DNA from 3 places in the Shewanella psychrophila genome. Region 3 is predicted to be linked to each of the others. Evidence: predicted binding sites of a transcription regulator. Region 3 holds the regulator's gene; each other region holds the start of a gene.
The links. Region 3 encodes sigma-54, which starts transcription at its own class of promoters, with help from an activator protein. Its sites were predicted from a motif close to GTTGGCACGNNNNTNGNNT; they were not measured.
Positions count from the first base shown of each region.

Region 1: the regulator sigma-54 is predicted to act here: its motif matches at 2,845-2,863, upstream of sps_RS26885 (DUF4097 family beta strand repeat-containing protein).
Region 2: the regulator sigma-54 is predicted to act here: its motif matches at 6,768-6,786, upstream of sps_RS07010 (YccF domain-containing protein).

Region 1 covers NZ_CP014782.1:6,141,718-6,152,619, forward strand. Annotated here, with positions in the region: gene sps_RS26870 (M14 family metallopeptidase) at 1-685, shown strand, start outside; gene sps_RS26875 (ABC transporter substrate-binding protein) at 745-1,620, opposite strand; gene sps_RS26880 (class I SAM-dependent methyltransferase) at 1,870-2,664, opposite strand; gene sps_RS26885 (DUF4097 family beta strand repeat-containing protein) at 2,957-3,712, shown strand; gene sps_RS26890 (phosphatase PAP2 family protein) at 3,861-4,673, opposite strand; gene sps_RS26895 (phosphatase PAP2 family protein) at 4,842-5,519, opposite strand; gene sps_RS26900 (GIY-YIG nuclease family protein) at 5,926-6,189, opposite strand; gene sps_RS26905 (S9 family peptidase) at 6,275-8,395, opposite strand; FMN riboswitch at 8,706-8,955, shown strand; gene ribB (3,4-dihydroxy-2-butanone-4-phosphate synthase) at 9,115-9,768, shown strand; gene sps_RS26915 (EAL domain-containing protein) at 10,174-10,902, shown strand, end outside.
Region 2 covers NZ_CP014782.1:1,562,601-1,573,502, forward strand. Annotated here, with positions in the region: gene sps_RS06980 (lytic murein transglycosylase) at 1-652, opposite strand, end outside; gene sps_RS06985 (DUF2750 domain-containing protein) at 916-1,275, shown strand; gene sps_RS06990 (hypothetical protein) at 1,354-2,022, shown strand; gene sps_RS06995 (chemotaxis protein CheV) at 2,031-2,972, opposite strand; gene sps_RS07000 (mechanosensitive ion channel family protein) at 3,133-4,746, opposite strand; gene sps_RS28035 (hypothetical protein) at 5,235-5,408, shown strand; gene sps_RS07005 (pyridoxal-phosphate dependent enzyme) at 5,680-6,621, opposite strand; gene sps_RS07010 (YccF domain-containing protein) at 6,836-7,243, shown strand; gene sps_RS07015 (substrate-binding periplasmic protein) at 7,313-8,044, opposite strand; gene sps_RS07020 (PGPGW domain-containing protein) at 8,276-8,506, shown strand; gene sps_RS07025 (cytochrome-c peroxidase) at 8,757-9,746, shown strand; gene sps_RS07030 (DUF6508 domain-containing protein) at 9,944-10,300, opposite strand.
Region 3 covers NZ_CP014782.1:5,846,342-5,857,243, forward strand. Annotated here, with positions in the region: gene mlaD (outer membrane lipid asymmetry maintenance protein MlaD) at 6-470, opposite strand; gene mlaE (lipid asymmetry maintenance ABC transporter permease subunit MlaE) at 526-1,308, opposite strand; gene sps_RS25590 (ATP-binding cassette domain-containing protein) at 1,367-2,185, opposite strand; gene sps_RS25595 (calcium/sodium antiporter) at 2,365-3,324, shown strand; gene sps_RS25600 (KpsF/GutQ family sugar-phosphate isomerase) at 3,362-4,339, shown strand; gene kdsC (3-deoxy-manno-octulosonate-8-phosphatase KdsC) at 4,341-4,898, shown strand; gene lptC (LPS export ABC transporter periplasmic protein LptC) at 4,895-5,452, shown strand; partial or broken gene lptA (lipopolysaccharide transport periplasmic protein LptA) at 5,563-6,105, shown strand; gene lptB (LPS export ABC transporter ATP-binding protein) at 6,210-6,941, shown strand; gene sps_RS25625 (RNA polymerase factor sigma-54) at 7,093-8,571, shown strand; gene hpf (ribosome hibernation promoting factor) at 8,790-9,077, shown strand; gene ptsN (PTS IIA-like nitrogen regulatory protein PtsN) at 9,080-9,523, shown strand; gene rapZ (RNase adapter RapZ) at 9,520-10,368, shown strand; gene sps_RS25645 (HPr family phosphocarrier protein) at 10,361-10,636, shown strand; gene mgtE (magnesium transporter) at 10,742-10,902, shown strand, end outside.

The sequences.
Region 1 (10,902 bases), 300 kb from region 3:
GAAACAAGGTTGGGATTTTAAGGGCATTGAATATCGCATGGAAAAAAGTGTAATCAGTGGTAATGATATAGTCCGCTGGACCGGAGTGCCTAAGCTTTACCCTAACCTGCCTGTGGTTGGCGATACCGTGCCAGACATCAGCGTGACTCGACCCAGTGCTTACTATATTCCCCCACAGTGGACAGAAGTGATCGAGCGCTTACAAATTCACGGTATCCGTATGACCAGACTCCACCAACCTACAGAGATAAAACTGCAACGATACGAGCTGAGCGAGCCTAAGTTCAGAAGCAAGGATTATGAAGGCAGGCAGATGGTGGAAGCAGAAGTAAGACTCGAGTCTGTCGAAACTGAGCTAGCTAGCGGCACGGTAAAAATCGATACCCACCAGCCCTTGGGCGACCTGGCTATCTTACTACTCGAGCCTCAATCACCAGATTCCTTACTGCAGTGGGGATTTTTTAATCCTATCTTCACTCGCACAGAATATATCGAAAACTATGCCGTAGAGCCACTGGCGACTCAGATGCTCAAGGATGATCCTAAGTTACAGCTAGCATTCGACAAGGCTCTGAAAGACGAGGAATTCGCGGCAGATCCTAAGGCACGCCTGCGGTGGTTCTATAAGAGAAGCCCTTACTATGATGATCAATACCAAAAGTATCCGGTATTGAGGCAGAAGTAGCGCTATGACGAGTACCAATACCAGTAGCTAATACCAACACAAACCAGTCGGGCAACAGATTAATCTCGGCTGGTTTTGATTTTCAGCCAGAGTGACTCATCCCTAAGGGGCGTCGACTCGGGCAAGTTGGTATTTGTAAGACGAAACGTTTTTGAACCTGAATATTTTTCCAGAGGAAATATATTTTTGGTGACCGGATGGTACTGCATAAATACAGTTAGCTTACCTTGCTCAACTAAAGAGAGCAGACCCAACTCTAACCGCTGAGCCAGAGTTTCCTTGTCTTTATTAACGAAGATATACATGGGAAATGGATAGCTGAGCAATATCTTGTCGTAAGCGATCAAGTCTTCTTTATCTTCCCCCTCAAGCTCCGCGTAAACCTCTGTGATCCCTCGCGGGAAATAATCGCACCGCCCCTGCTTGAGCATGCTATACATGAGCGCGAACTTAGTGACTCGCTCCACCCGATAACCATTACTCTCTAAAATATCTGAATCCGGCCACTGATCCCCCTGGCACGCAGTGAGAGCCTTTAATTGACCCGATGTACCTATCTGCAGAAACATCTGGTACTTTGCAGCCCTAATCACTGGAACCCTCACCCCCAATAAGCCTCCCATTAGGGGGACTCGTATAGCACGATACGTGTCTTCTCTATCTTGGCTGGTTCCAGCCCAAAAAAGATCTAACTCTCCTTGCTTAAGTGCACTGAAAGCTCTGTTCTGGGTGAAAACGGACTCAGACTCGACCAATTCGGCTTGCCCATACTCCTCTCGGGTCAGTTCTAAAATAAGAGTGATGAGATCGACATAATACCCATAGCTAGCATCATCTTCAGACTGCTTAGGTTGAATAACGATAGGAGCCGCCGCAAGATGGGTGGCTGCAATACTAAGAGAAATGATAAACACCAGAAATGCCAAGGCTCGCATAATCACCTTTGTGAGAATAGTGATACGTTTAGATTAGATATATCTAAGCTTACACTAGTTAAACTAGCTGACTATTTTGCTAGTGGCAAGCTGTGTAATACAGTCTTTAGACAAACAAAAAAGACGCTCAGTGAGCGTCTTTAGCAGAGTTAATCAGTTAAGGATTAGTATTTCACATTTGCCTGCATATCTGCTGAAACCATATCTTCGAATCGCTTAGTAAGATGCAAAGAGCCACATAGGATGATCTTAGCTAGGTTTCTTAGACGAAATTGAATAGCTCAGGGGCACACGTTGTTGTTTATGCTCCATAACATATCTTAATACTCGTTCACCTGAAGCCTGAGTATGTACTTCTTCGGCTAGGCCCTCGAAACAGTTATAGGGACTAAAATCAAACTCATTGTAGTGCTCGAGTGTAAGCCCAGCGCGAAGCAAGGCATTCAGAATATCTGAGATAGAATGGGGCCAAGTGATCAAGGTGTATTTGTCACCTGAGCAATTCTCTGTATAGGTGCCCTCTTCATCAACATCCGGCTCAGCTTGCGCAAAATAACTATAGCCATCGAACAAGGCCTCTAAGGGATGAAACTCAACCATATAAAATTGACCGCCAGACTTGAGGCAATCCCGGACGACTTGGGCCCATAAATCGAGATCTGGCAACCAACATAGGACCCCATAAGACGTAAATACAATATCGTACTGCTTAGATACCTTCTCTGCCGTGCTATATACGTCGGTACAGATAAATTCGGCTTCTAGACCTGCCTGCGATGTCAGTTCCCGAGCCTTTTCGATTGCCGTAGACGAGAGATCGATACCTGTCACTTCGGCGCCCTTTCTGGCCCAAGACAAGGTATCTAATCCGAAGTGGCATTGAAGATGGAGAAGGCTCTTACCTTTCACTTCTAGCTCATCAAGCTCAATCTCTTTCAAGGCACACTTACCCGATAGGAAACCTTCTACATCATAAAACTTTGAAGCCACATGAGTGTGAGTACGCTTATTCCAAGCAGTTTTATTGATTGCTAAGTAATCCATTGCTTCTCTCTTATTTCTCTTCTACCCATAATAAATGACTCGGTTTATTAGGTTAAAAGCAGTGATGGAATTCACCACATGATAGGTCTATAAACTCATTGATTGAGCATAGAGGTTAACATCTCCACAAACACTCTCCAACAAAACCGTTAATAGTCTTTAAAAACATAGAGTTTTCATATTGGCATAAACACTGCTTAGTTAAAGATAATAAAAACTGTAATGACTTCGAGCGCACAAGAATTAAACTTAAATTTTGGCTCTCACTAGATTAATTTAAAGGAATAAATACATGACAATTCGCCCAACCGCACTCGCTTCAATATTCGCCCTATCCTTATCCGGATGCATTATTAACGTTAATGGCGCCAGCATGGAACCTCTTGAACACAGTCAGCAGATGCTGCAAATCGATGCAAGTGAACTCAACGCTATGGTCGCCAACACCGGAGCTGGTTCATTAGAGATAATAGGAGTCGATGGGATCACAGATATCACACTCGAAGCTGACATCTACACCTATGAAGAGATGGAACCAGATTTGTCGCTAACTCAAAAAGGAGACACCGCCTATCTGATTGCCGAGTTTGGCCCACGATTCGGCTCAGGAAACTCTCCTTACATAGATCTTGTTATCAAGGTTCCGGCTAACATGAAACTAGATATCGATGATGGCTCAGGCAGCATCAAACTCTCTGGTATAGATGCCAATATTAAACTTGAAGACGGTTCCGGTAGCATAGAAATCCAAGGTGGCAGAAATCTAAATATTCAAGATGGATCTGGCTCTATAATTCTGTCGAACGTGCAGGGTGATATCGAGCTTGATGATGGTTCTGGTTCGATTGATATCAGTAAGGTAAATGGTGATGTCAGTATTACAGATGGTTCCGGTGGTATGTCGGTAACAGATATTCAGGGCAAGGTCACCATAGAAGACGGATCCGGAGGTATTGAAGTGGTCAATGCTAAGGGGCTCACTATTCTCGAAGCCGGTTCTGGTGACTTAAGTTTCGATAAGATCGACGGTCAGGTCAGTATGCACTAACTCTTAGTAATAGCCCTTGTCATAGCTCTAGCAATAGAAAGCTGAACCAACTTCCCGGCGCAGCGACTTTAGTTATTTTATGAGTCGCTGCCCACCCCATTAACACAAATATATTCCAGCTAAACTCAAGACTATCACTAAACTTGGGCTAGCCTTCTAGCTTAGTGACTCGATGACTCCGCTTCCAAAACTGCCAAATCAATCCAGCGCACACACTAAACCAGATCCATCTGAGCATGCTCACTTGCCAAAGTTCATCGGCATCAATGCCCTTATCTAACTCACAGAGCAAGATAACCACTAACAGCACTAAGTAACTTCGAAATCTTAGTTTATCGGTAAGATTCACCAGAGGCGCAAGCAATAACGCCCCATAAGCACACAAAGCCCCGACGATAGCTCCCATAACAACATCTGTAGGCCAATGTGCACCAACCATAACGCGTGAAACACCAACAAGAGCGGCGACAGCGATCAAACCCAGCTTAATTTTATTGCACTTGCTTACCAGAAAAATAGTTACTGCAAACAAAAACGCCGTCGCAGTATGACCCGAGGGAAAACTATTGGTATGTCGGGTCTCTCCTATAATATTTAAGTAATCCAAGATCACTGCGGGTCTGGGCGCCGCGAAATAATCTTTAATAAGAGGAACCATCAATAATGAAAGTATGGCAGCAACCACCACTCTCAAAGTGAGATCGGGACGCTTGATCAGATAACAGAGTACAATTACACTTAGAGTCGTCCCATTACCAAGATCGGTTATAGCACTGACGACCCAAGTAGGTACTAGAGCCCCCATAGTATTAATGCTCTGAAATAGAGATAAGTTAGTTGCATCATTAAGCGTAAGTATGTGAACGACAAATAAAGTAAGTAGCAGAAATTGAAATCCATATCCTGTCATTTCACGAGATTGTAAGCTCCATCTGCCTCGTGAAGAAATTATCTTGTTCATAGCGGACTCCGATTTTTTCATCGAATTCATCATACGACTCAAACGTGAAATTTCCGTGAATCCGCTAGTAAGTCCGAAATTTATTTCATTGGCACATCTGTACTCTGCTATCGGGATCACGATTATGGCATCACGAACATCCAAGCTAAGGTAACTCTCAGATTTCGACTATTGTGAAGTTAACCTTTGACGCTTTGCCATTACCCCAGCCATAAGCTCCCTCTTCGCAAACCCTAATACGGCAATAATACTTAGCATTAGCAGCCCCCACCTCACATACTGCACGATGGAAATTTCAGAAAAATCATAACCCGTATGCAATTCACTGGACACCAGAGCCAGAACTAAGAGCAGATAAGCTAATAGGCGCTTCCTAAACGTGAGTCGGATTAAAGGACATATATGACTCGCTGCATAGGCGCAGCTAAGACCCACAATGGCCCCCATTACAACATCTGCTGGCCAATGTGCCCCTACCAAGATCCTTGATACCCCTACCAATGCCGCCATGAAAATCAGGCTAATTCTGAGAAATACCTTTTGGCTTGATAGATAAATTAAACCTGCAAAGAGAAATGCCGTGGCGCTATGTCCGGAAGGAAAACTGTGCTTGTATCTAGTCTCTCCGATCACGTTTAAATGTTCCAATATCACAGCAGGTCTTGGCGCATCGAAGTACTGTTTAAGCAAAGGAACAACGATCAGGCTTAACAAGGCTGCAAGAAGCACCCTACAGATCAATTCGGGACGCTTGACCAGATAACATAAGATCACTGCCCCCAAGGTGATTCCATTACCAAAATCAGAAACCAATGCCAAGATCCAATCCGGCATGTAGGCGCTCATCCCATTGATGCCATTAAATATCAAATAATTGCTAGCTTGATTTAAGGTGAGCAAATGCAGGATAAATAAGATGAAAAAGATAGTGAAAAAACTATTAGCCAGGCTATTCCTTTTCCCATCTACTCTTTCATGTGTTTGTGTATTTAGTTGTTTAAATGTAGGCAAGGTATACACCCATTAAGACTCATGGGGGCAAATTAACTCTTAGGGTGTGAAAAATTTGTGCTTGTTGGTGAATGGACTGAGATTCAAGCCTGACTATAAAAAAATAGCAAAAACTGGTAACGAATAAGTAACCAATCTACACATAATTTGCCAGATTAATTACCTATAAATGACAAAATAAGTCTCAAAACCCGCTGGACTAGCGGTAAAAGAGCTGTCAGAAATGACATGGCTTCAATAATCAGGAGTTAGCAGCAATCATAAGTAACTTTCGTTGCCTGGATAATTTTTTAACAGCAATCTCACGCTTTAACGCTTCAGAGCGATTGCCGACATTTTCAGAATACGCCAAAGAGAGAGGCCCCTTACCTCTAAGGAACTTAGCCGCCTTAACTCCCCCTCCTTGATGCTCCTTTAAGCGGCGTTCTATATCTGTAGTCACACCGGTATAGAGGTGACCATTGCCACAACGGATCATATATAACTTCCAAATAGACTCAGTCACAGTAACTCCTTAATACCTAAGCTTGTTTGACTCCTCCCACATGTTCACGGTAGGAGCCATTACTCTATTGTGCTTTACCTATAACCTAGTTTAATCCTAATAAACCAAGGAAGAAGGCGTATTCCTGTGCCGTATCTTGATAACGGCGGTAGCGGCCACTTTTACCACCATGGCCCGCTTCCATATCGATATGAAACAGCAACTTATTATCGTCTGTCTTATAATCCCTCAACTTAGCCACCCATTTTGCAGGCTCAAAATATTGCACCTGAGAGTCATGTAATCCCGTGGTAACCAAGAGGTGTGGATAGGCCTGTCTGGTCATTTGATCATAGGGTGAATAACTCAGCATATAATCGAAATAAACCTTCTCATTGGGATTACCCCACTCATCATATTCATTGGTGGTTAATGGAATGGACTCATCGAGCATAGTAGTGACTATATCTACGAAGGGCACATGGGCCGCAACGGCGAAATACAGTTCCGGCGCCTGATTAATCACCCCTCCCATCAATAAACCACCAGCACTTCCACCGGCGGCTAGCACCTTCTTGCTATCTCCGTATCCTTGAGCGACCAATGCTTTAGTGACATCGACAAAATCATCGAAGCTGTGTTGCTTATTCAACATACGACCAGAATCGTACCAAGGGCGGCCCAGCATCTCCCCGCCTCTGACATGAGCTATGGCATAAACGACACCACGATCTAACAGACTTATCGCCGAACTATCAAAGTCAGGATCGACCGTATGCCCATAGGCGCCATAGCCATATTGATACAGAGGATTAGTACCGTCTTTGGTGAACTTATCTTTACGATACACCAGAGTCACAGGCACCTTAGCCCCGTCACGGGCCGTAATAAACAATCGCTCGGCTTGGTAGCGTTCGCTATCGAAGTCCCCCAGTACCTTCTCTTGCTTCAACAAGCGCCTGTCCATAGGTTTACTCAAGTCATATTCATAAATAGACTCAGGCGTAGTAGGACTAGAATAATAGATACGCAGCTTATTGCTTAGCTGACTGGCATTAATATCCAGCCCAGCAACATAGGCAGGATCATTAAACGCTAGCAGGTAGGGTGCTTGCTCGCCGAAGGGGCGAACTTCTATTTGGCTTACACCCTGAGCGCGGGTTTGCACAATCAGATAATCTTTTAATAGCAAAATATCTTCGATACGCGTATCGGCAGCCGCCGCTATAACTTGTTGCCACTGGCTCTTATCTGAAATCTGGCTTTCATTGGCTTTCATCAACCTGAAATTTTCTGCCTGCCAATTAGTTAAGATGTAGTACTCGTCACCCAACTTAGATACTGAGTACTCATGACCCTCTTCTCTGGCTAACAAAGGCTTAAACTGAGTTAACGGCTTATCTGCTTCGAGCATAGATACCTCACTGGTGATGGTGCTCTCATGAAACAGTAGGATACGAGTCTCATCTAAGCTTTTTCCCAATGAAATGTAATAGGTATCGTCTTGCTCCTCATACACCAGCACATCTTGCGACTGCTCGGTACCTAGCTTATGACGAAAAACCTGGTTTCCCAGTAAGGTTTGCTGATCTTTCTTGATGTAGAACACATGTTGATTGTCGTTTGCCCACACTGCCCCACCATCTGTGCCGTCCAATACATCATCGAGTAAGGCTCCACTCTCGATGTCTTTGAAAAATATCTTGTACATGCGCCTACTGAGGGTATCTTCACCGAATGCCAACTTAGACTCGTCATAACTGATGGACACACCACCTAAGCCATAAAAGTCATGACCATTGGCACGCACATTCACATCGAGTAAAACCTGCTCATGATGATGAAGCTGAGAGTCTGCCGACGATGTTAGTCCATGACTAGTTTGAGTCTCTATTTCGCCACGACTACGAACAATTACGGGGTACTCGAATCCCTGCTGATAACGCCTCGAATACCAATGGCTATGCCACTTATAAGGGACACTAGATTCGTCTTTATCCAGTCGGCCGATCAATTCGTCGAACAAGGTCTTCTGCAGCGGCTCATAGGGAGAAAATTGAGCCGTTTTGTAGCGGTTTTCCGCCTCTAAATGCGCCAGTATTTGAGGACTTTTTCTCGAGTCATCCCTGAGCCAATAATAGTCATCGACCCTCTTAACTCCATGTAGATTCAATTCAAATGGTACTTTCTTGGCAACCGGAGGAAGAAGATTATCGGCATGTTTCATAGATGTTTCTCTCAAAGTATCTGCGCAGCCGAGCGATAGGCTCAGTATCAAGGGCACAAATAGTAAATTTAATCTGAAATCCGAAAAGGATCGGCGGTATCTAGGCATCTTACACATCCTTGGTAATTGATGACTTCAATGAGCACTTAAAAATTACGATTCTAAAGAGGATACCGCCTCAGGTAAAGGCCTTGGGCTTACCCTTGCACTTGTCATTTGCCTAAAAGAAGCGCACCATACTCGCGCTCGACAGCTTAAATCTTGCTGGTACAGGACCTATTATTGAGTCCTCCCATAAGATGACGTACGAGTAAATTCTCAGGGCGGGGTGCAACTCCCCACCGGCGGTGATAGTACTTGATTCAATTTCATTATCGAACTCAGGTCTTAAGCCCGCGAGCGCCCAGGCAAGAAATATTGAAAAATATAAACAACCTGGGGTCAGCAGATCTGGTGCCTTTACCCAGTGTAAAGCACTCCAGAGCCGACGGTAATGAGCTTTCTACTAAGAGCCTACAAGCTTAAGTAGCGAGTCTGAGTCCGGATGAGAGAGAATGTAAAGATGCAACGAGAAGCCCCCCACACATATGCCTTTAATCGGTATTTGTCATAGTGCTTACTCGGTTCAACTTAAACACCTCATTGTTTGTCAATGCGGTGTCATTTTCTGCACGCCCTGATTCAGGAAAACCCAATGTTGTTTATTAAGGATTTTACCCATGAATCAGTCACTACTCTCCCCTTTCGGCACAGCAATTGAGCGTGTCGAAGTCGCACTAGAAGCACTAAAGCAAGGCCGAGGCGTTCTCGTCGTCGATGATGAAGACAGAGAAAACGAAGGCGACCTGATCTATTCTGCAGAAATGCTAACCAATGAACAAATGGCACTGCTTATTCGTGAGGGCAGCGGCATAGTTTGTCTATGTTTAACCGACGAGCGAGTCAAGCATTTAGACTTACCACCTATGGTCGAAGATAATTCCAGCCAATACGGTACCGCCTTCACGGTCAGTATCGAAGCTAAGATAGGCGTCACTACAGGTGTTTCAGCTGCAGATCGAGTCACTACCATCAAGGCAGCTACCGCAGATGACGCAGTCGCGGATGATCTGGCACGCCCTGGGCATGTTTATCCACTACGTGCCCAGCCAGGTGGGGTACTGACTCGCCGCGGCCATACCGAAGGCACCATAGACCTGATGCAATTAGCAGGATTAAAGCCTGCCGGTGTGCTGTGTGAAATAACAAATCCTGATGGCACCATGGCGAGGCTGCCTGAGATCATTCAATTTGGTGAGAAACACCATCTGCCTGTGCTCACCATTGAAGATATTGTTGAATTTCGCCACGCCCTAATGGCTAAGGCGAGCTAAATTAAACTAAGCACGATTGCCTAATACTACTAAACAAAAAGCTAATAATCGGCTTTTTGTTTAGTTTATCCATACATGACCCCAGCCTTGGTTTATCGCTCCATAAACCAAACAATTAACCTTAAAAATTATATGGTTAATGTACTTATTCCTTATTTTTATCTGGTTCTCGATTACGAATTAAAATCTCTACTCGATTAACTTTAAAATATAACTCCAACAAAAATAACATGTTAGTCGAATTTTTGACGCTGACGTTTTATTTCGTGACCTAGATTAGAGTTTCATGAAATATGCGTGACAGCCCTACTTGGCTATGATATTTATTCTCACCTATTTTCAAATCAACAGATTTCAGCAGCCCTCATAGAGAGCATTACTGATAACTTTGCATGGAGCAGACGGATGTCATCGGTATTAAATGAGCTAAGCCTAAAACAAAAACTCATCTTGTTTGCCTCAATACCTATGCTTCTACTCGCCCTATTTGGCTCGATAGGTATGCTACACCTGATCGACAGATACCAGGAAGCTCAAAGAAATACACTCTCAATAGAAGTCAGCCGTGAAGTCAGTCAACTCATCTTCGAATTACAAAAAGAGAGAGGCTTTTCTGCAGGATATCTAAGTAGTCAAGGTGGTAAGTATCGAGCGGATTTAAACCATCAAAGGAAGCAAACCGACCATCAGCTGCATAAATTACTCAAGAGTCCGGCTTTAGAAGCCTTTTTGCAGATGCTGGAAACCTACCACAGCCAGAGTCAAATCTTGAGGGAAAACCTGCAAGTCATCAAGACGAGCGCTCATAAGATGAGCACTATACGTTTAGGTGTCGATCAACAACAAAAAAATACCGCATTTCAATTTTACTCAGCATACAACCACCAGCTTTTAATATTGCTTTCTCAACTACAGATACAGACAGAAGATGCCCTGCAAGCTAAAGCATACGAAGACCTACTCAATGTGCTCGTCATCCAGGAAACCGCAGCAAAAGAACGTGGCTTGATGAACGGCATGCTATCGGCTCAATATCTGGACTCTAGAGCCTTTATCATGATCAAGAGTATCGAGCATCAGTTAGGTCAAGCTATCACTAAGGCCCTCTCAACTGCCGACAGACCAATCAGACTA
Region 2 (10,902 bases), 2.1 Mb from region 3:
TCGCCGCCGATGACAAAGCATCAGCTGTGCTATTCCATAGGTCTGCTTTGCCATCACCGTCACCGTCGACGGCGTAGTGAGTATATGCACTCGGCATAAACTGGGTATGTCCCATGGCTCCAGCCCAAGAGCCCACCATGGTAGAGGGATCAAAATTATACTTCTCTTTAAGCTTTAGTGCTTTCATCAACTCGCCGGTAAAATACTGACTACGACGAGGGTCACAGGCCAAAGTAGCTAATGAGTCTAGTACTGGCATCTTGCCCTTATATGAGCCAAAATTGGTTTCGAGCCCCCAAAATGCCATCAGATATTGCGGTGGAATACCATAGGTTTCTTGTAATTTCTCTAATAAAACCTTGTGCTCTCGCAGCATCTTCCGGCCTTGATTTACACGCCAGTCTGTCACCCGTTTACTAAAATAATTATCGAAGGTCTGACTAAACTCTGGTTGCTTCTTATCGAGTTCAATCACTCTGGGGACATATTTAACATTGGCTAACGCGTTATCGATTGTCTCCTTCGAAAGACCCTCTTGTTGGGCTTTTTCCTGCAGATTAACGACACAAGCAGCGAAATCATCAGCGCTAGCTGGCAACGCCCAGAGAGAGGATACAAAGAGTACTGATGCTAATGGGACATTTTTAATCAAAACGACAACTCCAAGAATGCAAAAAAATATTTTGACTAGAATGATAAAAGAAAATTCTCAAGGCCGTAAAAACGACATAGATCTGAGCCATAATAACTATAGGAACAAGATAGTTTAAGTCTTAATCCCACTTTTTCGACAGAAAAAAGGTTATTTTTACTTAATGTTTCATCCAACAGGCGTTAATCCGCAAGATTTCCTTGGAGAAAACGTCACCTGGCGTATAATGACCCGGTTTAAATTACACACTTAAGAGATCTATCATGAGCGAAATTACCCCTGAACTAGCCAGCTTTATCGAGAATGTAAAACAACATCAAGTTGTCTGGGGATTACAAGATGAAACCGGTGAAGGCTGGGTTGTATGCGATTCATCTGAATACGAACATACTGACGTAATGCCACTGTGGTCTTCTGAAGCAAATGCCAAGGTTCACTGCAGCGAAGAGTGGTCTGATTATCAACCTGTGTCTATCACCTTAGTTGAGTTCCTTGAATTTTGGGTATCGGACCTAAATGATGATGGCGTACTTGTTGGTACCGATTGGTTAGCCGATCATGAATGTTTAGAGACCGACCCTATCGAACTTGCAAAATCTTTAGTCAATGTGGAAGAAGAATAGATAGTTATTCCAATTAGCTGAACATTATTTGATGAATATCAGCAAGCTGTATTGCGTCACGCCTATTTTGGAGGCGAAATGACGCAATCCGCTTTCCTCATCGATGTCCCTTTCGAATTTCGTCATACTTGTTGGTTCTGTAATGAGCCCAGTAACTGCGTGTTCGAGTATCATGCAACTGTGCACACCCCACATCCCAGCCTAGGGATCCCAGCCTGTAAAGAATGCCTGAAACTAGCAAAGAAAAGCCCACTCACTTCGATTTGGGATTGCCAGCTCGCAGTCAAAGATGAATTGATGCGTATCTATGCGAAACATCTTGCCATAGGGGTCAATTGGACTGAGCAGGAATTAATCGACTCTGAGTTTTCCTGTAAAGTGTTCGAGGGCTTCAAGAAAAGCGCCTGGATGATGTACCTAATTGCCAGAGACAGAGTCAATGCCACTGGCTGGCCGCTGAGTTTAGATGGCATAGACATAGATAATAGCGATTTTGTCGTAGGGTTTGAATTTGACGGAGTGAAATATAGTTCATTGTCAAAAGCTGTGTCTCATTACAGTCAAGCCTTGGGCTTAGATAGACTTTTTTTCGAAGCGATCTTGTCCCAGGTTGGCCGCCAAAGGTTTAGCTACGCAGTCAGAATAGCCCGTATCAACATAGCCTCACCCAAACGGGTAAAACAAGAGGTGGTAAAAGACATAGCTATTGAACAAGGCACTCCTCTAGCCGATAAAACCTGGTTCTGAGCCTACTCCTATTTAACTATTTCTCTTAGCCTCTGCTGCACCACATCGACTAACAAGTCAGGCTGAAACTTAGAGATGAAACGATCACATCCGACCTTCTCTACCATGGCCTTATTAAAGCTACCACTTAATGAAGTGTTCAATGTGATATAGAGATCATTCATTCGCTTATCGCTACGGATTTCATGGGTTAACTTATAACCATCCATCTCAGGCATTTCCGCATCGGTGATCAACATTAAAATCTCATCCTGCACAGATTTACCTTCATCACACCAACGCTGTAGCGTCCTCAGAGCCTGTAATCCATCTGAGACTTCTAAGATCTCAATACCTAATGGTTCCAGCGTTTCTTTTATCTGTCTTCGCGCCGTTGAAGAATCATCGGCAATTAAAATCTTACGCCCCTGCATCTCATTAACCAGTGTCTCATCGAGTACACCTTCAGACAAAGTGATGTCGTAATGAATAATCTCTGCCAGCACCTTTTCCACATCGATAATAGAAACGAGTTGGCCCACGCCATCAATTTCTATGCGAGTGATCGCCGTTAAATAGTTATGACTGCCTGCTGTTTTAGGTGGAGGTAAGATATCTCCCCAAGTCATATTGACGATATGCTCGACTTTACCCACCTTGAAACCCTGAACACTGCGATTGTATTCAGTGATAATCATATTTGCTTCATGATCGCCTGTGATGGATTTATAGCCAATAGCACCACGAAGATCGATCACCGGAATGGAAGTTCCACGAATATTGGCCACACCGCTGATATGGGGGTGGCTACCCGGAACTGCACTCAATTGAGGCAGTTTAACCACCTCTTTCACTTTAAACACATTTATGGCAAAAAGCTGAGTGGCATTGATTCGAAACAATAACAATTCAAGCCGGTTTTCTCCTACAAGCTTCGTGCGTTGGTCAACCGAGTCGAGTACTTTTGCCATTATGCTGCTCTCAAAATAAAAAATCTCAAAATAAAGGAACAAAAATAATAAAGGACATCCCGATAATATTTTTCTTAATTATAGACTTTATCGCTCTCTTCGAACTGATAGAAATCAAGTTAATCTCAAAATAATAACTTATGTTCGAGATTAATTATGCCTATAATTTTGCCGCTATAGGAGCTACAGGAATGATGCGTGACCCATGATTCACCACAATATCCATGATGCCGAGATGCAACTCTTCCGCTACCAGTTGATAGGTCGGAAAACTGGTGGTCCCCACATAAGCAAACACGTTAACTTGCAAACCGTGTAAACCAAACCCTTGAAACGTTACCCGCAGTGGACTCTCATCCACCTCTTTATGGTGCTCAAGCATAGCCGTGATATCGGCGATAATGCCTTTCAACTGCTCGGAAGAGGTCTCATAATCCAATCTGATATCGGCCTTGAAGCGGATTTTCTCACGCTCGGAAATATTTTCTATCTCCATCTCAGCTAATTTTGCATTGGGCACATGGATCAAAGTTCTGTCTAAGGTTCTTATCTGAGTACACCTTAAACCAATCTGCTCCACTGTCCCTTTAATAGCACCAAACTGACAAAGCTGACCCACCCGAATCGGAGCTGCTGAGTATAAGGTAATTGTACCGATGAAGTTTTCTATGGATTGTTTAGAAGCCAAGGCTATGGCGACGCCACCGATCCCCATTCCCGCCAGAATGGCACTGGCACTGAACCCCAAATGTTCTAACCATACAAGGCCTGCAAGGGCAACAAAGATAACTCTAACAAAATTAGTTAAGGGTCCTAACAGAGAAGCCCCTTGTTGGTTGTCTTGTGCAAGCCAACGCCGTTTAAGACTCGCTTGAAAAATACCTAACGAAGACCAGACTAACCATACGACAGCGATAAACAACAAAAAACCAGTGTTAACCATCTCCAGCGCCATGGCTGAAATACTACTGTGAGCCATCCAAGCTCTGTCTAACAGCACAGCGATAAAGAAACGTAATGGCCCGGCAACGATATAGCCTAACTCCTCTTTAAGCGCATAATTACTTTTCAAAATTATGAATTTAATTATCCAGGTAATTGGGATAACAACGATAAAAGCGGCAACCAGGTACACTAAGAGTAAAGTTAGCTCCCAAAGATTCACTTTGAACAAACGCCCTTCAGGTATGTTATCAACAAACCACTCCACCACAGGCCCGTAGCCTAACTGCTCATAAAGCGATGGGATCTTGGCCACGGTGGCATTAGATATCTTCCAAATTGAGCCCTGTTTCCCAGGAACACGCTGTAATAATAAGGAGACTTCACTACTTTCAAGCTTTATTCGCCCAAAAGCATCTCTGTAGGCCGGCAACATATCATTGTCTTTACCACGGGGAGAGTCATTGATCTGATCGAGATCGACCCAGACATTGCGGTCAATAATCGCTTGAAGCTTTGAGGCATATTCAGCCCCCTTATCTTTCACCATTCCCTCAGGAAGATAACGAAGATCTAAGTATTTCGCTGCCAAGACGTAATCTTGTTCATAGGCCGCTTGGGTAAATCCTTCCAGCGTCCCCCTAGGAGTATCGCGTTTGAATTCATCCTTATACTGATACTTTTGATGCACAGAAAGTGAAGCCGCGTCAGCTTGTTCATTTGACGCACCTTTGAGCACTCCCACCATGCTTGGCACGCCTGCAGCATTGGCATTTGAAAATAAAATAAGTGAACATAAGAAAAGAAGGAAAAAACGATTACTCAAACGCATACTTACCGACCATCAGCTAACAAAACACCCACAAATTCTATCACTTATTATCATAAACAACAGTTTTACAACTTAATTATATCGACAACGAAAAAGCGGATAATAATGTTAGAAGAGTATTGACAAGTCCATGTTCGTCGATATAATGACCGTTAGATTTGAGACACCTTTATTTAATTTTCTTTGTTAGTCCGACTCCATATCGTCACTGCCTCGCAAAAATATTATATCTCCGGTTCAACTACTCAACTATAGTCATCTAGCTGTCATACATCTGTGTTTAACTCGAAGCCAATCGGTTTAGTGGTTATCTCACAGATTACAAATATTAACATTTATTGATAACTAGTTTACTTGATTAAACCGTCGAAGGTGGGTAATCTCAAAGCGAACTTAATGCTCATCTTTTGCTAATTGCTAAGGATTTTATTATTAAATACAAACTGCTACCGATTAATGCTAGCAGTAAAACATAAGGAGTATGACCTATGTCGTACAATGTAAATGGTCACCAGATCACAGTTAATTTTCCAGTAGATTCTATTTCAGTTAATAAATCTTCTATCGCTTTCACCGATAGCCAAGGAAAAAACCGACAGACTTTCTCAAAGCGCACCGAAGCGTTAAAATTTATGAACTGGCTATTATCTGGCAGTAAATAAATTTAAGTTAGCTCTCGTCAAACCTCTCACTAGGCTGCTAGTTAGAGTTAGTTAAAACAATCAACAGATGCTAATCGATACACTCCTCTCACTGGTATCGAATGTTTCCCCGCTAATAACAGGAAACAGATAGGACCGGCACCATAAGTCGGCTATTAAGCAATAAAGCAACCTCCTACCTTTGGTTCAGGCTGTATCACTTTCACAGATACTTAGCCTGACCAAACGGTAAATACACTCCTCCACTTACTCTCTTCCCCAATACTCACTTTTAGTTCGAACAATTAACCATTTCATCACCGTATTTTCTCGTGTATCTCGGCAACATAGTTTCATTACCTAATAATCCCCCTTGATGAAGGTACAAGATAGGCACATCTTCTGCGCTCAAGTTTAGATAGTGCTCCAGTGCCAGCCAACCCAGAGGGTCATAAAGTAACTCAAAAGCGATACCGCTGAGTGAGAGCGTTTTCCACATCTCATAAAACTCAGGGTACAACTTCCCGAAGTGATATTTTTTTTCAAGAGTCACAATCTCAGGATGATGTTTGGGATTGTCAGACAGCTCGGTAAATTGCTGAGTTAAGTAAGCACTTCCCCCAACCGCAGCGCAGGTAAGTACCCGAATACTTATCCCCTGCTCAACAAAGTACTTATTAATATATAGAGCTGTTGTGCCGGTACCCGACGGCAGGAAAACGACAAGATGATGTAATTCATTCTCATCTGCCCACTGCACTATTTCCTCAGCCAGTTTAGATACCCCGAACTCGGCATACTCACAGCGCCCTCCTTCAGGCACAAAAACCACATTTGCCTCATGGGGCTGCACGACTTCTTGTATATAGGTATATGTGTCCCGTCCTTCGCTATTATCCAGAGTGTCTAGTGATATGACACGTGCACCATTAGCTAATGCCGCGCCGTAGTTACCGCTGGGATTTTTTTTGATGTGAGAAGCGATGTGATCCACATAAAACTCTAAACTCCACCCCTTAAGTTTAGCTAGCGCCGACATAGAATAAAGTGAGTTTGCCTGGGGTGAGCCATAGCCGATGAGCTTACATACTCCCGGAAAATCATGCTCGAGGAAATAGGCAAATTTTCGCGCCTTATTACCCGAAAATTCGGGGTGGAGCAGATCATCTCGCTTCACAAAAATGTCTCTGTTAAACATCTCTATGGTATCGACAGGGGTGTGGCTTAACTTCATTTCAAGACAATAAACTGGAATAGACAGAGAGTGATGTTACCACCGGATACACCTTACAATCGACTAAAAGAACTAAAAGCTGATTAATCTCACTAACTTCCGCCCCACCACCACCGACAAGCAATTGAAACTAAAGGGTTTAAACAATTGGCACGGTACCTGCTTAATAGCATTAAGAATAAACATAAAAGACGCAGTTCCACTGGAGGCCTAAATGGCAGTATTACGGTTAATTTTTAACATAGCTTGGTTTGTGCTTGGCGGCTTCATCATGGGGTTAGCATGGTGGCTAGCTGGCCTACTTTGCTTCATCAGTATCATAGGGATCCCATTCGGACGCGCCTGTTTTGTCATAGGTGAAATGACATTTTGGCCATTCGGTCAAGAACAGATGAATAGAAGACATCTCTCAGGGCAAGAAGATATGGGAACAGGCGCTTTTGGCACAGTAGGTAACATTATCTGGTTCTTATTATTCGGGATCTGGCTCGCCATCGGACATATCACACATGCCTTAGCCTGTTTTGTAACGATTATTGGTATCCCTTTTGGCATTCAACATCTCAAGCTGGCCATGTTAAGCCTAACCCCAATCGGCCAAAGTGTCGTGTCGAAAGCCTAAAGTGATCATTAGGTAACGGTATACAGGTGGCTTAATCAAAGCGTTAAGCCATCGTGAAAGGTTTTGCCATTATTGACTAGCCGCCGTAACAGAAGCCATATAATCATCTAAAATAGATTTAGCATCTATTCTGGTTAAACCATGATTAACAATACTTCGCCACTTGTGGCCATCTGGCGTGTTTTTAAAGGCAACATAGAGTTGCTTCTCTTCGAGCAGCTTTTGATTCATCTGTAACTTATCGGCTAATGGCTTCAAATCTTCTCTCGCCAATATAAACCTGAGGACATGAACATCAATCACGGCGCCATCAACACGACCCGTTGCCACCTTCTTGATATTATGTTCATCAGAACTGACGACTTCTACAGGTTGAGCCCCCTGCTTAATCATAATATCCAGATCGGCAGTATTCACATAATCCCTGACCACACCTAATGTATACTCATTTAGATTGATAAGCTTTGGCCAGCGAATAGGATTAACTTGTCTCTCTACCAGGCCCAATGGGCTTACACCTAGTGATTCAGAAAAAATAAAAGCCTGTGTCGGATAAGAGTATTCGGGCAGGTATCCAAGATACATAGAATCATCCCGGCTAGCCAGCCTCACAGCTCGGCTCCATGGATAAAAATCGACCAAGAGTTCATGACCCATGGCATTGAGAGCTGCTCGAGTAATAGCAATCAATGCCCCTTGATCGACCAGAGTTTTTCCGGAATAAGGTGGCCAATGTAAAGACGTCAGCTTAAGGGTATCAGCTTTAGCGGACGAGCTTATCAATAGGGTTAAAAGTAACACAAACCTCAATCCGCACTTCACTGATGAGTGACTCAACCCAGAAAACGCCAATATAATTCTTAATCGGTTAATGAAGTTATCCTATCTAAAATTGATTTTACATAAGTATAGACAGTTTATACTTGCTGGTTATCCGGTATTCTAGTCAGCCTTTGTTACAATTGTCGACTAGCATGTATGGCCTTAATAATGAGACATTGGCTAACATATTATGATTAAGTAGGAACAGTTATGATCCGTAAAGTGCTTATCTCCATTATCGGAGGATTACTGACACTCGCCGGAATCGCTCTGTTGGCGCTGCCCGGTCCCGCTTGGCTTCTATTGCCAATAGGGCTTGCCATCTTAAGTCTGGAATACCCTTGGGCAAAGATTTGGCTGCGAAAGAGTCAGCGCCAGTTTTCAGCTTCAGCAGCTTGGCTAGATAGAAAGATCTTATTGAGAAAGATGAAGCGCTCATAGCAATTCTTAACCTCCTATCCCCTGAGACACTTAGAGCGCAAACATGGATCACAAACATAATCAGAACGTGACCTGAATGACCCTCCCTGCCTGAATCCCTAATGAGTATCTGAGATCTGCTTCACGATTACTTAATCCAAACATACGATAGACTCAATCTAAACAAAGTGTTACCCCATTTATTTGTGAAATATTAAGATGACCCCATTAAGTACCCACACAAAAAACAAGTATTAATGTGAGGTCAAGTATGAAGCGATTTTCTTCTGTTTCTCTCGCGATTATCACAATATTCAGCACAGCTGCCATGGCTCAGGAACCTATCGAGATTATTGAACCCGCAAAAATCACTGCACCGGAAAAAGTTGAATTAGGTAAGATGCTCTTTTTCGAACCAAGACTCTCCAAATCAGGCTTTATCTCATGTAACTCATGCCACAACCTGTCATTAGGTGGTGTCGATGCACTACCCACATCCATAGGTCACAACTGGCAAGAAGGTCCAATTAATTCGCCAACCGTACTCAATGCAGAATACGGTTTAGCCCAATTCTGGGATGGGCGAGCCAAAGATCTGAAAGAACAAGCAGGCGGTCCAATAGCTAACCCGGGGGAAATGGGATTTACCCATGAACTCGCCGTTACAACAGTCAACTCAATGCCTGATTATCAAGCCAGATTCGCAGCTATTTATGGCAAAGACTCAGTGAATATCGAAAATATTACCGATGCTATTGCTGAATTTGAAAAAACCTTGGTGACACCGAATAGCCCGTTTGACCAGTTCCTTAAAGGCGACAAATCAGCAATCAGTGCACAAGCAAAGTCAGGTTATCAACTGTTTAAAGACAAAGGTTGTACTAGCTGTCACAACGGACCAGCTGTTGGTGGCACCATGTATATGAAGATGGGCTTGGTCAAACCTTTCCACACCGATAACCCAGCTAAGGGGCGTATTGCTGTAACAGGTAATTCAGCAGATAAGTTTGTATTTAAGGTACCGACACTTAGAAATATCGAGTTAACCTATCCCTACTTCCATGACGGCGCAACTTGGACACTGGAAGAAGCTGTGAATACCATGGCAGATATTCAGCTCGGCCAGCAACTGTCAGAGACTGAAGTCAAAGAGATGGTTGCTTTCCTTAAGTCACTCACCGGCGATCAACCACAGATAGTTTTACCTATCTTACCGCCATCGAATGCGAACACACCGAGACCAGTACCATTTGGGGGCTAGACCAATCGGTAAAAGCTTCGGATACAAGAACGCCAGCTTAATGCTGGCGTTCTTGTATCCGGAACATTTATGCAAGCTTGCCATGGAAGGCTTGAAACTTGCTTTATGTCTGGCTTCTCTTAAATAAAGAGTATGCGCTCTTACTTACTATAAGAAGCTCATAAATAAACTAACGAGCTCTAGCCGTCTATCGGCGACTAGCAGGCAAGTTGCATAGAAACATTATTATAACGTTCTAGGATTGCAAGCAAGACACCTTGACGCCTCATATTATCCATTACGCCCGGGCTAAAGCGTTCGAGACGCGTCATGGCCGTGAGCAATAGCTGGCAATCATGCAAGCTAGCATCGGCAATGTACTCGGGCCTGTCAACTAAATGGCTATTTTGATACCAATCATCCCAGTTAAAGTCTGACAATAACAAGTGACTCTTGGCAAGATCATCCGTAAATTCCTGTATTTTACATACAGAGATGGGTTTATCACCACAGGCTAAAATACTCACATACTTAGCATAAAGATTCGATGTCTGATGGCTAAATGACTGTTTCATCTGATACCTCCTATCAACGGGGATAGAGTGAAGTGAATAACAGATAAACCTGTAAAACCACTTTATACATATGCTCGCTGAAATTGCTATTTCGACTTCTCAATAATCGACTTTCTCTAGTAAAGAATGTCTGCATATGTCGTACCACTCATTTAATATCCACATCATAGGATAAATCAACTGAACCTAAGCTTAACGGTATGCTATATCTTAAATATCGGCAGCTAAACAGATTTACTTTATAGATAAACAGGATATGGCAGGCTGCTATACACTCTTCAGATGGCTGAGAGACCTACCTTCCTCATTTGAGAGCTTACAGCTAAACATAATACCCTTTGGTTCTGATTCCTAATATGCAATGCCGCCATTGCCGATTGGTTATAGACAAGCCATGAATAACCAATATGCTATAAATAGGTAAGTCCAGCTCGAAAGTTTTAGCCAGCAGTGTAGCCAGAGCCTTAGATGAACTTCGGGATATTTATAAACATTTTTGTAAAGGTAGCTTTGGTTTCAAGAATTGGTTTCGGTAATTGGTTTTTGCACCGTCCACGCCCCATTTGATGCAAACGCTAAAAATGAGAAGAAAGATAAGAGTG
Region 3 (10,902 bases):
CAAGCTTAATCTTTAACGCTATATAGGAACTGACCAATAAGCTCTTCGAGTACAAGAGCCGAGTGAGTATCATCTATTCTATCGCCATCGACTAACATGGCGATATCATCATCCATAAAACCTGGGGTGAGTCCTAGAAATTGCTCCCCCAACAAACCAGAAGTCAAAATTGACAGGCTACTCGTTTCAGGGAACTGATCGAAGTGCTTATCCATAGACAACTCTACCACAGGCACTAACTCGCTAGGATCGAGACTAATAGCGCTCACTCGCCCCACAACCACGCCTCCCACCTTGACCGGAGAACGAACTTTAAGCCCGCCTATATTGCTAAATTTAGCATAGAGGGTGTAGTTGTTGGCCCCTGACTTCACTTCGACATTGGCGACATTGAACACTAAGATCAAAAATGCCACCAGCCCGGATAACAGAAACAGTCCCACTAATACTTCAATTTTACGAGTTAACATACTCTCATTTCCACTCTACATGCTGAGCCTACTTCAGTCTGCTCAATAAAATCCATTAACGGCCAAACATTATTGCCGTAAGTAAAAAATCTAAAGCCAATACCGCCAAACTTGACTGAACAACAGTCTGAGTCGTGGCCTTGCTTATCCCTTCAGGGCTCGGGGTCACTTGATAACCCCTATATAGGGCAATCCAAGTTACGACAATGGCAAACAGAAAGCTCTTAATCAAACAGTTCACTATATCCTGACGCCACTCTACAGAAGCCTGTAAAATCGACCAGAAACTGCCACTGTCTATACCTTTCCATTCCACTCCCACCAGATGACCACCATAGATCCCGATGGCGGTAAACATCAATGCCAGAAGTGGCAGACTCACCACCCCAGCCCAGAAGCGAGGCGCGATGATCTGCCTTAGCGGATCGATAGCCATCATCTCCAAACTAGAGAGTTGCTCGGTACTCTTCATCAAGCCTATCTCGGCGGTGAGCGCTGAACCAGCTCTCCCGGCAAACAACAGCGCGGTCACAACCGGCCCCAACTCTCTAAGCAAGCTCAGGGCAACCATAGGACCAAGGCTCTCCTCGGTACCGAAACCAACAAGAATATTATACCCCTGCAACGCCAACACCATGCCTATAAACAGACCCGATATAAGTATAAGCACCATAGATTGCACGCCAACAACATAGAGTTGCTTAACAAAGAGCGGAAATCCTTTCAAACGTGGTTTACGGGCTATAGCCCCCCAAAGCATAAGACCGGCTTTACCTAACCCGACAACCAGCTCTATGCCTCTACGGCCAAGATTGGCTAAGCTGTTAGCCATATTCATGAGCCAGCCCTCTTTACATTAGATGGAGACATTGTCGATTTACTAATATATTTATCTGTCACTGACCGACTAACTCCTGAGCATAATTAGATGCAGGAAAATGAAAAGGCACCGGGCCATCAGGTTCACCACCAATAAATTGTTTAAGCAGCTCATTATCAGCGACTCGTAACTCCTCGGGAGTACCTTGAGCTATCACTCGCTTATCGGCCATCACATAGACATAATCGGCAATGCCTAAGACTTCCTGCACATCATGAGATATCACTACGGAGGTGAGCCCCAATACGGCAGAAAGCTCTTTGATAAGCTTCACCAGAACCCCCATGGAAATAGGATCTTGACCCGCAAAAGGCTCATCATACATCACCATATCAGGCTCGAGAGCAATCGCTCTGGCAAGTGCCACCCGGCGCTGCATCCCTCCAGAAAGCTCGCTAGGCATCATTTTTGCTGTGCCTCTTAAACCAACGGCCTCTAATTTCATCAGTACTATGCGGGCAATAATTTCTTCTGCGAGTCCTGAATGCTCACGCAAAGCAAATGCCACATTGTCGAACACATTCATATCGGTAAACAGGGCTCCACTCTGAAAAAGCATGCTCATGCGCTTGCGCAGTACAAAAAGCTCCCCGCGGCGACACTTATGCACATCCTTGCCATCGAACAATACCGAACCAGATTCAGGCGTTAACTGCCCACCAATCAATTTGAGCAGGGTCGTCTTGCCTATTCCACTCGGGCCCATGATCGCCGTGATCTTACCTCTAGGAATAGAGAGACTAATATCATCAAAAATGATGTGGTCACCGCGACTAAATTTTAAGTTGCGGATCTCGACCAATGAGTTAGGTTTTGGTGACACTTCTAAGTTCATACCGCATCCATTACGTACAAGCACCTAGGGAAGGCAAACGAGTCTGACAGAAACTGAGCAGTAAATTGTACGTAATTGCGCTAATAGGCACAACTGAATCGACACTATCTTGCCTCAATACTTTCATTTTCATTCAAATCCAGCGAAAATGCCCGCAAGTCATTTTAGAATTGAAATAGATGTTATTTAATATTTTCATGCTTATTGCAGGATTGGGTGTTTTGGTATGGAGCGCCGACAAGTTTGTCTATGGTGCGGCTGCCTTCGCTCGAAACCTCGGACTTCCGCCGATGTTGATCGGATTGACCATAGTGGCAATGGGCAGTTCTGCTCCCGAAATGTTCGTCGCAGCCACCGCATCAATGGAGGGCATGACCGATACAGCCATTGGCAACGTATTGGGGTCAAATATCGCTAATATCACCTTGATATTAGGAATAACAGCACTGTTAGGAGTCATTTCAGTACGCTCCCAAACCTTAATGCGGGAAATACCTTTAATGTTGGCCGCCACGGCTATCGCGGGTTACTTCCTCCATGATGGTCTTTTAACACGCATGGAAGGCGTCATGTTGATGGGACTCTTCTTCATCCTTATGGGTTATCTTATCTGGCATGGCTTAACTAACAAGAAACTTGACACACTCGAAGCTGAAGCCGATGAGGAAATACCTACGGGCGTCCCTACTCACAAGGCGGTTCTCTGGCTAGTTGTGGGTATTATTTTATTACCTCTGTCGGCCGACTGGATGGTTCAGGGCGCAGTAGGTATCGCCAAAGCCTATCATCTGTCGGATCTTGTTATCGGTTTAACTATCATAGCCATAGGCACAAGTTTGCCTGAGCTTGCGGCTTGTGTCGCCGGCGTGCTGAAGAAAGAAGACGATCTGGCAATTGGTAATATTGTAGGCTCAAATCTATTCAATATCCTCGCCGTACTTGCCCTGCCCGGTTTAATCGCGCCAGGGGAAGTCGACGCAGCAGCCAGTACCCGAGATTTCTATATGGTAATGGCCACGAGTAGCGCCCTTGCCATACTCATTTTACTGAGTGGTCGTGCAAGAGCATTAAAGCCTTGGCATGGAGGCGTGTTACTCTTGACCTTTATCTCATATCAACTAGTCCTTTTTCTTGCTTAACAAGACTAGAACAGCCTGAATAAACAGAGAGATTGAAATGCTAGATGTAAATAAATTACGCCAGTGGGGCAAGAAAGTTATCGATGCCGAGCGAAAGGCTCTCGATAACTTATATCAATATGTAGATTCTGCTGAGTTTGCGACTGCGTGTAAATTGATCTTTGAGTGCACCGGTAAGGTCATTGTCATGGGAATGGGCAAATCAGGTCATATCGGCAATAAAATTTCAGCGACTTTTGCCAGCACAGGAACACCCGCATTTTTCGTTCATCCAGGTGAAGCCAGTCATGGCGATCTTGGCGTGCTCAGTGAGAACGATATCATCTTAGCCATCTCCAATTCGGGAGAGGCTGCCGAGATCTTAACCTTGATGCCGGTGATTAAGCGTATGGGTCTGCCTATCATTGCAGTTACAGGTAAACCGCAATCTACCATGGCTAAACATTCTGTGGTACACCTGTGTATCGAAGTACCCGAGGAGGCTTGCCCTCTAGGACTCGCTCCCACATCCAGCACCACGGCAACGCTTGTGATGGGCGACGCCCTGGCTGTCGCACTGCTACAGGCGAGAGGCTTTACCAAGGATGATTTCGCCCTGTCACACCCAGGTGGTATGTTAGGTCGAAAATTGCTGCTTAAAGTCAGTGATGTTATGCATAAAGGTGCTGATTTGCCGCTGGTTAAGCATAATATCTGCATCACAGATGCCCTCTATGAAATTTCTAAGAAAGGTCTGGGCATGACCGCGGTTATCGATGATGCCAATAAGCTAGTGGGTATTTTTACCGACGGCGATCTTCGCCGAGTCATAGACGCTCAGGTCAATCTGAGAAAAACATCTATATCTGATGTGATGAGTAAAGGCTGTGTCACCATATCAGAGGGCATATTGGCCGCCGAAGCACTAAAAGTAATGGATGAGAAAGATATCAATGGTCTCATCATCATAGATGATAACAACACACCTATAGGTGCATTAAACATGCTCGATATGGTTAAGGCCGGGGTAATATAAAATGAATGAATTCCATCAAAGTTTTTATGGTCCTGTAGAAGACAAGATTTGGCAGAAGGCTAAGCAGATAAAACTCCTGATCTGTGATGTAGACGGCGTATTTTCAGATGGTCTGGTCTACATGAGTAATGCTGGCGAAGAGCTCAAGACCTTCCATACCCGAGACGGATACGGGGTTAGATCTCTGCTCACCAGCGATATCCCTGTCGCGATTATCACCGGACGTAAATCCCAGATAGTTGAAGACCGTATGACAGCATTGGGAATTAAACATATCTACCAAGGTGTCGACAACAAGTTAATGCCATATCAAGAGCTCCTCTCTCTTTATGATGTGACCCCCGACCAGGTGGCTTATATAGGTGATGATATGGTTGACCTCCCCGTCATGAAAGAGGTAGGGCTTTCAGTCTGTGTCGCCGATGGTCACCCTTATGTTAAACAAGCTGCAGACTTTGTCACTAGCATCAGAGGTGGACATGGTGCCTTACGTGAATTAACGGATCTCCTACTCCTCAGCCAAGAGAAATTCGATACCGCTCAGGGTATGAGTATATGAATAGAGTGACTCTGGCCATCATAGCTTTCTTCGGAACGGCCTTGTTGCTGTATTGGCAAGTACAATCCAAGAAGAGCGATGAAGAGGTGGCTATCGATGTCAGCTTAAGACCAGATTATATTGCCGATAACCTACGCAGTGTCGAATATAATAAGCAAGGATTAGTCAACAGCCGAGTCACAGCAACCCATATGGAGCACTTTGATGAGGCCAACATGACCTATTTCACTCAGCCCATATACCTGGTTTATCCCGACGGAGGTCAAGCAAAATGGCGCCTTCAATCGACAATGGGAACACTCAATAAGAAATCAGGTAAAGTCGTTCTCGAGAACAATGTTATTATCGATTCAATAAGCCCAGAAGAACCGATCCAAACCATGAAAACCAGTTATCTGGAGCTAGATCTCCATACCATGATCATGACCTCAGATCGTGAAGTCTACATCACAGGAGATGATTTTCTTATCCAGGGCGTAGGTTTGTTCGGTGATCTTAATGCTCAAAAAGTACAATTATTGAGTAAGGTTAAAGGCATATACGAGGTCAATTAGCCTGTTTTGTACTAGCCCAAGGCCATATTTTAGAAAAACAGACCCAGACTAACAATTCCAACGCTCGATATGCGTTGTGCATAAGACAAGTAAGACATTTGAAGGACGATATGAACAAACATAACTTAATCATCGCAGCGCTACTGTGTATCACAAGTTTTAGTGGCGTTACAAAGCAAGATGATCTCATGCAAGAAGTTAAGATCTCGGCCTCGAGTCAAGAAGCCGATATTAAAAATAATCAGATGATCTTTCATGGTCCAGTGGAAGTCACGCAAGGATCGATCAAGATCTTGGCCGACGAACTCAGAGCCTCCTCTAAAGAAGATGGCGGCGGAAAAACACTTGTCGCCATAGGTGAGCCTGCGACTTACACCCAGATAATGGAAGATGGACGTCCAGCTTCTGCCAGTGCCAAAGAAATTAGATACGAGCTATCGAGCAGAACTTTAACCTTGGTAGGCAATGCCATGCTAGAGCAAGATGGTAGCCGAGTGACAGGTAATATGATTCGCTACAACATAGCTGAGCAGCAGTTGATAGCAGAAAGTACAGGCAAGGATAGGGTCATCACCATTATTCAACCGGAAAACTATCAGGATACTAGTCAAGATAAGGCGAAAGAACCCGCCACTGAGCCACTGCCGACTCAACTACCTGAAATCAAGCAAGATGAAGATAACATTCAAGCCAAGGGGCAAGAAGAAAATACTGACGTAATTCCAACTCAGCTACCTATCATCGAGCAGGAAAAACAATGAGCCAGATGACGCTAAAGGCAGTCAATCTTGCCAAGAGTTATAAAAATAGAGCCGTGGTCCAAGATGTCAGCATCACAGTGGAAACTGGGCAGATCGTCGGTCTTTTAGGCCCAAATGGTGCGGGAAAAACGACTACTTTCTACATGGTTGTAGGCTTAGTGCAAAGTGATAAGGGTAGGATCTTGATCGATGATGACGATTTGACCTTAGATCCAATGCACTTGAGGGCAAGAAAGGGCATTGGCTATCTTCCTCAAGAAGCGAGCATATTTAGAAAGTTATCGGTTCGAGATAACATTATGGCTGTCCTGCAGACTCGTTCAGACATAGATAACAATGCCCGAGAGGAACAACTCGAGAATCTTCTGGAAGAATTTAATATTACCCACATCCGAGACAGCCAAGGCATGGCGCTCTCAGGTGGTGAACGCCGACGCGTCGAGATAGCCAGGGCCTTAGCCGCTAATCCTAAGTTTATTCTCCTAGATGAGCCCTTCGCAGGTGTGGATCCGATCTCAGTTATCGACATTAAAAAAATTATCCTGCAGCTTAAAAGTCGCGGCTTAGGTGTACTGATCACCGACCATAATGTGCGTGAAACCTTAGACGTCTGTGAACGTGCTTATATCGTCAGCCACGGAAATTTAATCGCTGAAGGTACACCTGCCGAAATCTTAGACAATCAGCAAGTACGAGCTGTGTACTTAGGTGAACAATTCAAGCTATAGTTAATCATGAGGCTCATTCTTAGCGCATCAAGAAATGAGCTATTATCGACACTCGGCTGACTCAGCCTGAGGTCTAGGGGCTCAGAGAAACCCCAAACAAGTCAAAGCAGGCTTTCTCATTTTATAATTACAATGAAGGGAATAGCGGTAAATGAAAGCGTCACTCCAGCTTAAAATGGGTCAGCAGTTAACCATGACACCACAACTGCAGCAGGCTATACGTCTATTGCAACTATCGTCGCTGGAACTGCAACAAGAAATCCAACAAGCGTTAGACTCCAACCCCCTTCTCGAACTAGATGAAGAGCAAGTCGACCCCCCGGTCAATGGTGAAGACAAGACCACTGACACAGATGACTTTAGCGCCACAGCAGAGAGCGATGGCCCACTGGACAGTTCAGCGGTTGAAACCTCTGAGGCGTTAACCCAAGATTCAATGCCTGAAGAACTCCCAATGGACACGACCTGGGATGAAGTCTACACGGCGTCTCCCAATTCGAGTTCCGGCGCAATGCGCGATGACGATATGCCCTTCCAAGGTGAGACTAGCGAAGGTTTGTATGAACATCTCGAATGGCAGAAAAATCTCACACCGTTTTCAGACAACGATCTCGCCATAGCGACGGCCATCATAGACGCCATAGATGAGAGAGGCTATCTCACTCAGAGTGTTGATGACATCCTCGAAGCCATGGGTGATCCTGAAATTGAGCAAGATGAAATAGAGGCCGTACTTAAGCGCATCCAGCACTTCGATCCCATTGGAGTTGCAGCAAGGGACCTCAGTGAATGCCTAATCATTCAGCTAGCACAATATGCCGATACAACCCCACACATAGATAACGCTAGGCTACTTATAAAAGACCACCTGGATCTGATCGCCGGCCGTGATTTCCGCCTGTTAATGCGTAAGACCAAGCTCAAGGAAGATGATCTCAAACAAGCCATTGAGTTAATCCAGACACTTAATCCCCGTCCCGGATTGGCAATTACCCCAGGAAAAGATGAATATGTCATCCCTGATGTCACTGTGACCAAGAAGAAAGGTCGCTGGGTAGTTGAGTTAAATCCAGACAATATGCCGAAGATCAATGTCAATCAACACTATGCTTCCATGGCTAAAAGCACTAAAAATCAGGCTGATGGTCAATTTATTCGAGGGCATCTACAAGAGGCAAAGTGGTTTATTAAGAGCCTTGAGAGCCGCAACGACACTTTACTGAAAGTCTCGAACTGTATCGTTAAATTCCAGCAAGGCTTCTTCGAGTATGGTGAAGAAGCCATGAAACCTATGGTATTAAACGATATAGCCGAAGCCGTTGAGATGCATGAATCCACCATTTCCCGGGTCACCACACAAAAATATATGCACACCCCTAGGGGTATATTTGAGCTGAAATATTTTTTCTCCAGCCATGTGGGGACCGATGATGGCGGAGAGTGTTCATCTACCGCTATTCGTGCTTTCATAAAGAAATTGGTCGCAGCCGAAAACCAGCAGAAGCCACTCAGCGACAGTAAGATGGCCTTGCTATTAGCGGAGCAGGGAATTAAGGTCGCCAGACGCACCATAGCTAAGTATCGTGAAGCCATGTTGATTCCACCATCGAATCAACGTAAGAGTTTGTAGAAAAAGGAAATAAGGTCATACCTAACTAACAGTTCTAGTTTAGTGACTGACCTGATTAGCTCTCATGTTGTGAGCTAATCACCAGAAGCGGCCTGTAGTCGATAATAGTTAGGCTCAACTCCTGGTATAACAGGGAATTATGTTGTGAGTTAAATCCCTAAAGATTTACCTAAAATCAACCTAAGAGTGAAACAATCGGAAACTGGAGGAGTATTTCTATGCAAATAAACCTAACTGGACACCATATAGAGATCACTAAATCGCTAAGACATTATGTCGAAGAAAAGTTCACTAAGCTTGAACGACATTTCGATCAGATCAATAATGTGCACGTTATTTTAAATGTTCAGAAAATGCAGCAAAAAGCCGAAGCTAAACTCCACCTTGCTGGTGGTGAGGTTTTCGCTATGTCAGAGAATGCTGACATGTATGCCGCTATCGACTCCCTGATTGATAAGCTCGACCGTCAGGTTATTAAACACAAAGAGAAGCTAACAAAGCATTAATAATGGAATTAAGCACCATTCTGCAGCCGGAGTGTACTACTTGCGCCACTCCGGGCAGTAAGAAAAAGGTACTGGAACTCATCAGCGATCTTGCCGCTGTCCAGTATCCAACCCTATCCTCACAAGAGATTTTTGAAAGTCTTTTGGCGAGAGAGAAAATGGGAAGCACAGGTATAGGTAATGGTATTGCGATTCCTCATGGTAGGCTAAGCAATATAAGTCAGCCGGTTGCGGTATTAATCAAGTGTGAAGAGCCTATCTCCTTCGACGCTATTGATAAACAACCTGTGGACATACTATTTGCACTTTTAGTACCTGCGGATCAATGTGAGCAGCACCTGAGTACTCTGTCATCCATGGCCGAAAAACTCAATAACAAGCTTATAGTGAAACAGTTACGAAAAACTCAAGATGAGTCAGAACTCTATCAGGTAATAACACAATGAAATTGGTGATGGTATCCGGTCGTTCCGGTTCGGGAAAATCTGTCGTACTCAGGGTCTTAGAAGATCTAGGTTACTACTGTGTCGATAATCTTCCTCTCCCCCTGATGGATACCTTGCTCGAACAACTCAAGGGCAGTACAGATCTCGTTGCCATTAGTGTCGACGTGCGTAATATGCCAGAGCAAGATAAAGAGCTGGAGAAGCAACTTGCTAACCTGCCAGAAGGTACAGAATTACTCAGTTTCTTCTTAAACTCCAGCGATGAAGTGCTTCTGAAGCGTTACAGTGAAACCCGAAGATTACACCCTCTATCCCGCACTAAAACTTCTCTTAAAGAGGCGATAGAGCATGAAAGAGAACTGCTTGAACCCGTCTCTAAGATGGTCGATCATTACATAGATACATCAAACCTGAATATCTATGATCTGAGTGACAAAATCCGTGAAATTCTCTTAGGCAGTGTCGATAAAGAGCTAGTGATCAATTTCGAGTCTTTTGGCTTCAAATATGGGATGCCAACCGAGGCCGACTTTATGTTTGACGTTCGGTTCTTACCAAACCCGCATTGGGAACCTGAACTAAGACCCATGACAGGATTAGATGAGCCAGTGCAACTATTTTTGAGCCAACAACCCACAGTCAATAAGTTTATCTGGCAAATAGAAAACTTACTTGCGACTTGGTTACCTCATCTGGAAAGAAACAACCGTAGTTACCTTACCATCGCCATAGGCTGTACTGGTGGTCAACATAGATCTGTTTATGTCACTGAACAATTAGCTAGGCTATTTGGTAACAGTAAGCATAAAATTCAGGCGCGTCATCGTGAATTGGACAATGACTAAATTGGAACGCCAAGTCACCATATGCAATAAACTAGGTCTCCATGCCAGAGCCGCAACCAAACTCGCCATCTTAGCTTCCGAGTTTGACGCTGAGATAACCATAGTGCAGGGAGAGAAGAAAGCCTCAGCTGCCAGCGTATTAGGCTTATTGATGCTAGAAACTGGCATGGGAAAAACCATCACGCTACAAGGTGAAGGTCAAGATGCCGATGCCGCACTAGATGCAATATGTGCATTAGTGGATGCCAAGTTTGATGAAGCAAGTTAACCTAACCCTTTAATCTACTCACACTGTAATCGTCCTTTCTTTTATAAATTAGCTAGTTAAGCCTAGTCTAAAACAAACCGTAAAATCATCAAAGGAGGGTCAACTATGCCGATAGAAGTACTAGACAGTGAAACAACAGATCAACGTCTAAATCAGCTCACCCAGGCCCTTGGTAATGGTATGTTTGTCCATGTCAGAAACATGCTCCATGATATGGCAGCGCCGGATGTGGCCTTTATTTTAGAATCATCTCCACCAAGAACGCG